Regions from separate parts of the Acetoanaerobium sticklandii genome, predicted to be linked through region 2. Evidence: a T-box and tRNA genes for the amino acid it is inferred to sense, from the RefSeq annotation. Region 2 holds a T-box; the other holds one or more tRNA genes.
The links. The T-box of region 2 lies ahead of thrS (threonine--tRNA ligase). A T-box ahead of a tRNA ligase gene usually reads a tRNA of that ligase, here a tRNA-Thr.
Positions count from the first base shown of each region.

Region 1: it has a tRNA-Thr gene. The T-box ahead of thrS (threonine--tRNA ligase) is inferred to sense a tRNA for this amino acid. The anticodon was not compared.

Region 1 is NC_014614.1:2,329,932-2,333,315, forward strand. Features, by position in the region: gene rpmG (50S ribosomal protein L33) at 1-81, opposite strand, end outside; gene tuf (elongation factor Tu) at 400-1,593, opposite strand; tRNA gene CLOST_RS11165 (tRNA-Thr) at 1,652-1,727, opposite strand; gene sigH (RNA polymerase sporulation sigma factor SigH) at 1,872-2,561, opposite strand; gene CLOST_RS11175 (NYN domain-containing protein) at 2,575-3,114, opposite strand; gene rlmB (23S rRNA (guanosine(2251)-2'-O)-methyltransferase RlmB) at 3,125-3,384, opposite strand, start outside.
Region 2 is NC_014614.1:1,277,243-1,280,626, reverse strand. Features, by position in the region: gene thrS (threonine--tRNA ligase) at 1-1,747, opposite strand, end outside; T-box leader at 1,832-2,038, opposite strand; gene CLOST_RS05820 (DUF445 domain-containing protein) at 2,081-2,686, opposite strand; gene CLOST_RS05815 (SpoIIE family protein phosphatase) at 2,705-3,384, opposite strand, start outside.

The DNA of each region.
Region 1 (3,384 bases), 1.1 Mb from region 2:
TGGGTCATTCTTCTTGTTTTTTGTAGTGTTGTAGTTTCTTTGCTTACACTCTTGGCAAGCAAGTGTTATTTTTACTCTCATGGTCCACCTCCTACATTAATATGTGTTAGAAGGATCTATTTTTAAACATAGATTGGTGTAATTATATAACATTACCCATAAAATCTATCACAATCGCCAGCCGATGTCAAGAGATTTCGCTCTTATATATCAACTAAATTATGATTTTCGCCGAAATTAAAGTTTAACTCAATTTGTATTTTTTGTCAAAGCTTTCCACTATATTTGCTCTAGGTTTATATTAATTTTTTTTGCTGTTATCCTTCTATTTTATTTCAGTTTATATTAAAAACGAGCTTTTGCATAATGCAAAAGCTCGTATATAAGTCAGGGCTTTAATTACTCTACGATTGTAGCAACAACACCAGCGCCTACAGTTCTTCCGCCTTCTCTGATAGCAAAACGAAGTCCCTCTTCCATAGCGATTGGAGTGATAAGCTCAACTGAAATAGTGATGTTATCTCCAGGCATAACCATTTCTACGCCATCTGGAAGTGTGATGTCACCAGTTACGTCAGTTGTTCTGAAGTAAAACTGTGGTCTATATCCTTTAAAGAATGGAGTATGTCTTCCACCCTCTTCTTTTTTAAGTACGTAGATTTCTGCAGTGAACTTCGTTCTTGGTTTGATTGTTCCTGATTTAGCTAGAACTTGTCCTCTTTCGATATCATCTCTAGTTACACCTCTAAGAAGTGCTCCTATGTTATCTCCAGCTTGCGCTTGATCTAGTAACTTTCTGAACATCTCTACTCCAGTTACTACTACTTTTCTTGCTTCTTCTGTAAGTCCAACGATTTCTACCTCGTCTTGAACTTTTAGAATTCCTCTTTCTACTCTTCCTGTTGCAACTGTTCCTCTACCAGTGATTGAGAATACGTCCTCTACTGGCATTAGGAAAGGCTTGTCGATATCTCTTTCTGGCTCTGGAATGTAGCTATCGATTTGCTCGAATAACTCAACGATTTTGTCTCCCCACTCAGATGCTGGATCTTCTAATGCTTTTAGTGCTGATCCTCTGATAATTGGAGTGTCATCTCCTGGGAATTCGTACTCGTTTAGTAGGTCTCTTACTTCCATTTCTACTAGCTCAAGTAGCTCTTCGTCATCTACCATGTCACATTTGTTTAGGAATACTACGATGTATGGTACCCCTACCTGTCTTGATAGTAGGATATGCTCTCTTGTTTGTGGCATTGGTCCATCTGCTGCTGAACATACTAGGATAGCTCCGTCCATCTGTGCTGCTCCTGTGATCATGTTCTTAACGTAGTCAGCATGGCCTGGGCAGTCAACGTGTGCGTAGTGTCTGTTTGGAGTCTCATACTCAACGTGTGCTGTTGAGATTGTGATTCCTCTTTCTCTTTCCTCTGGTGCCTTATCTATGTTTTCGAAATCTACTGCTGCTCCGAATCCGTATCTTGCATGTAATGTCTTTGTGATTGCTGCTGTTAATGTTGTTTTTCCGTGGTCTACGTGTCCTATTGTTCCAATATTAACGTGTGGCTTGGTTCTTTCAAATTTAGCTTTTGCCATTTTATTAGCTCCTCCTCCAATAAACACTTCCAAGTGTTTCATTATTATAAAAAAGAAATGGAGCTCACGAGCGGACTTGAACCGCCGACCTCCGCCTTACCAAGGCGACGCTCTACCGACTGAGCCACGTGAGCACTTACAAGGCATATTGTACTATGTTTATACACAAAAATCAAGAAAGATTTTTTGTATATTAAAATCTTATTATCAATACCTTAAAATTATTGAAATTTAAAAGTAATTTTTGTTTTCTATAAGTTTTGAATTACTTATTTATGTTATTCTCTTTGCTCCAAATATTTTTCAAACTTTCTTTTTATTCTCTGAAGCGCATTATCAACACTTTTAGTATGCTTGCAAAGTTTCTCAGATATTTCATTATAGGAATAGCCTTTTAAATATAGTGATAAAACCCTAGTTTCAAACTCGCTTAGCATTTCCTTTGTTTTCTCTTCTATGAGCTTCATTTCTTCTTTACTTATTATAAGCTGTTCAGGGTCACTTATATGAGAATTTTTCATCATATCCATAAGAGTTTTATCTGGATCTTCTTCACTCATAGGTTTATTAAGAGAAATGTACGAATTAAGGGGAATATGTTTTTGCCTCGTTGCCGTTTTTACAGCTGTAATGATTTGCCTAGTTACACATAGCTCTGCAAACGCTCTAAATGAAACTGTTTTTTCTTCATCGTAATCTCTAATTGCTTTAAATAGCCCAATCATTCCTTCTTGCAATATATCTTCTTTGTCCGCTCCAACGATAAAAAAGGGCTTGGCTTTTGATCTTACAAAGTTACGATATTTTTTAAGAATATGATTTAAAGATTTTTCGTCTCCAGCTTTCGCTCTAAAAACCATATTGTCATCTACGTCAGCTTCATCATCGCTTATTATTTCTTTGTTTTCATCAACGATGTCTGAGTCAGCAATTGCGAAATCATATTTCAAGTCCTCATTTTTTGACATTTAACAGCCTCCATCATTTCCCCTTAGATACACCTTTTCTTATTTCCTCTAATTTTCGAAGCACATCCGTGTCAACCACATCCTCTAAGGTGTTTTTTTCTGTTTTTTTCGTCTTTGTTGTGGTTTTAATTTTAGTGTTTGAGCGCTGTACCTCTATATTTAGCTCTCTTGTAGTTATTCTGCTTCCACCCTTGCCAAGAACCATCTGCTGCTCAGCCATGTCATCGCTTGCAACTCTTATACTCAAGTGCTTTTTAGGTCCAAACTCGGTTATAAGCTTTTCTATATATGAATCGGCAGTTTGCTTTTCTTTTGTATACACAATTTTTAAATTGCCTACTTCTTCTTCTCTTTTCGTATGAGCTTTGACTCTGTATGCATCATAGACAACTATGGTGAAGATTCCACTAAAAGCAGCATATTCACCTAGAATAAAATTGAGCTTGTCTCTTGCTCCTTCTAAGTCCACTTTAGCAATTTCATTTAAATCACTCCATGCATTAATTACATTATAGCCATCTACTATGAGATAGTCCGTAAATTTCTTTTTCAATTTTATCTTCCTAACTATTTCGTCTTTGCCTTACTACTTCATATAAAAGAATAGATGCAGCCACGGACGCATTTAAAGACCCGACGTTACCTTTCATAGGTATTTTGAGGGTAAAATCACAATTGTCCTTTAGAAGTCTCGATATACCTTTACCTTCATTTCCTACTACTAGAGCAACTGAGCCTTTTAAATCCACTGTATCATATGACTCTCCATCCATATCCAAGGCATAAATCCATATACCTTCTTTCTTAAGCTTCTCAACTGTAG
Region 2 (3,384 bases):
CTTCTCTAATTTTGTAGCCTATTTTTTCTGCTCTATCGTCTAGCTCAACTCTTATCTTAGCATCATACATAGCTTTTTCTATCTGCTTAGCATAATCCATAAACTTATCTGATATAGGAAGGATCTTTACTTGAACTGGAGCTATCCAAAGCGGGAATTTTCCTGCATAGTGCTCAATTAAAATACCTATAAATCTCTCTATGCTTCCAAAGGCAACTCTATGAATCATTACTGGTCTATGCTTTTCTCCATCCTTACCAATATAAGAAAGTTCAAATCTTTCAGGTAACTGATAGTCTAGCTGAATAGTTCCGCACTGCCAAGTTCTACCTATACAATCTCTAAGATGGAAATCAATCTTAGGGCCATAAAAAGCGCCATCTCCTTCGTTTATGATATAAGGAAGTCCTAGCTCCTCAAGAGCTGCTTTAAGATTTGATTCTGCTTCATCCCACATAGAAATTTCGCCTAAAAATTTCTCAGGTCTAGTTGATAGCTCAAGATGATATGAAAAACCAAATGTCTTATAAATTTTGTCTATTAAGCTTACTACCCCTTTTATTTCATCTTTAATCTGCTCAGGTAGCATAAATATATGGGCATCGTCTTGAGTAAAGGCTCTTACTCTCATAAGTCCATGCAGAGCCCCTGATAATTCGTGTCTATGAACTCTACCTATTTCTCCCATTCTTATAGGGAAATCCTTGTAAGAACGCATTTTTGTTTGATAAACCAGCATCCCTCCAGGGCAGTTCATAGGTTTTATTGCAAAATCCTCTTCATCGATTTCTACAGTATACATATTTTCCTTATAATTAAACCAGTGGCCAGAAGTTTCCCATAATTGTCTATTTAAGATTATAGGAGTTTCTATTTCTACATAGCCATCTTCTCTATGAACTTCTCTCCAATATTCTAATAATTTATTCTTTAAAACAGTTCCTTTTGGTAAGAAGAACGGAAAGCCTGGACCCTCATCAAGAAGTGTAAACAGCTCCAGCTCTTTACCTAGCTTTCTATGGTCACGAAGTTTTGCTTCCTCCATCATCTGGATATAATCATCCAAATCTTTCTTTTTCTCAAAAGCAATACCGTAAACTCTTTGAAGCATTTTATTGCTTTGATCAGCTCTCCAATATGCCCCCGCTACAGATAAAAGCTTAAAGGCTTTTACTTTCTTTACATTTGGAAGATGAGGTCCTGCACAAAGGTCTGTAAATTCTCCTTGTTTATAAAAAGATATTGTACTTCCCTCTTCCAATCCCTCAATCAGCTCTACCTTATAGTCTTCACCTAGCTTCTTCATGAAGTCAATAGCTTCGTCTTTAGGAAGCTCATAGCGTTCAACTTCAAATTCTTCTTTAACTATTTTTTTCATTTCAGCTTCAATTTTTTCTAAATCCTCTGGAGATAATCTATGCTCTAAATCTATGTCATAGTAAAATCCATTTTCAATAGCTGGCCCAATAGCAAGCTTAGCTTCAGGATATAATCTTTTAATTGCTTGAGCCATAACATGAGTAGAAGTATGCCAAAATACTTCTTTTCCATCCTTATCTTCAAACTTTACAAATTCTAATTTAGCATCATCATTTATAGGAGTTTTCAAGTCCTTTACTTCACCGTTGATTTTAGCTCCCACTATAGCTCTTGCTAAGCCTTCACTTATGCTATTTGCTACATCTATGGCTCTGATGCCACTTTCAAATTCTTTTAATGAGCCATCTTTTAATTCAATCTTTATCATAACTTTTCCTCCTTTTATTAGTTAATATAAATTTTATACGATATAAGTTTTTATTAATTTGGGGTACAAAAAAATCACCCCAAATAATGGGGCGATTAATTATCGCGGTTCCACCCAAATTAACTTGATTTCTCAAGTAACTCTTGTAGGCTATAACGTGCCTTCACGTTCTCCTTATTTCGGAAAAAGCTCATAGGTGGTATTCATGGGTACATTCTAAGAGGCTCACACCTACTACCTCTCTCTCTGAAAGAAAGCAAATCCACTACTTATCCTAATCATAGCTGTATCATTTATTTGGATTATACGTAATTATAAATAAATTGTCAATAACTATCTCATCATTATGACAATTATACCCTGAATCAGTCCAATTAAACCACCAAGTATTCCACCCAAACGTTCTATATGCTTTAATTCTTTTTTTGCAATAGATAATATTATATCCTCTATTTTTTCCATTTCAAAAGCATTAATTCTGTCTTCTACCATTTCCTTGATATTGATTCTAGCTGTTGCTTTATGAATCAAATCCTCACTTAAGTCATTTATAAGAGAAGCAATTTCTTCTTCCACTACAGTATCAACATATTCCTTAATCATATTTTTAAAAGTAGATGGCATAATAGGAGGCATCTTATCGTCAATTATCATATTAACTCTTATTTTTATTGCTTTAACTATATTACTCTTATCTTCATCTTCAATCATTTTATTTAAGATATCCTCTATAGAAAGCAATTCTTCATCTACTGTTTTGCCTATATTACTTGCAATTTCAGCTTTTCTTTTAGGAAGAAGTCCTTGAATTTCATAATTAAGTAAAGGTATTTTATAAGGTCTTAAAGGTCTAAATAAAAGCTTAATAGCTAGGATGTTTGTAATCCATCCTATAACTGCACCTATAATTACCATGAACATTATTGTTACAAATTGCATTTATTCACCACTCCATCATTAATAGTATTCAATTGTTACAATTTTTCCAAATTCTTTTAGAATTTCTGCAAGCTTTTTTATTATATCATGTTTTGAACTTATGTCCTCAGGAAATCCTATTTCTGTATGAGCTGGATTTACTCTTCTTCCAAATAAAATCCTAATATGAGTAGCTTCATCTAGTAAGATTTTAAGTAGCATATACACAGCATTTGTGTTTTTATCGTTTGTAAACATGTCATCTATATGCGAAATTGAGCTTTTATAATCCTCGAGAATCTCGAGCGCTTTGGCTAATGTCAATACCCCTTCTGTAACCAAATCTATGCCTTTTATATATGCAATTGGAGGTATATCGGGATTGCTGTTGCTCATGTCTATATTAACAGGCTTTTCTAGTATCCTCGAAACAATAGAAGCTGCTGTGCCTCCACATACAATCTTTTTCCCTTTTCCATACATAAGCTCAGATACAATTTTAGTATCGTCATTTTTTTCTACTGGAGGTCCAGTAAATAAAGTTACTTTTTCTGGTTTTTGATATTTTAGTACCATGCAGCTAGCATCATCTTGAGGCAAATCTCCATAAAGATCGTTGCAGGTTGTAATTATTTTTTTTGCGATACTCATAGCGCTAAGCTCGTCTGGTAGTTTTGAAATATAGGCAGCTAATTCTGGTTCTTGCCACCCTAGATTCA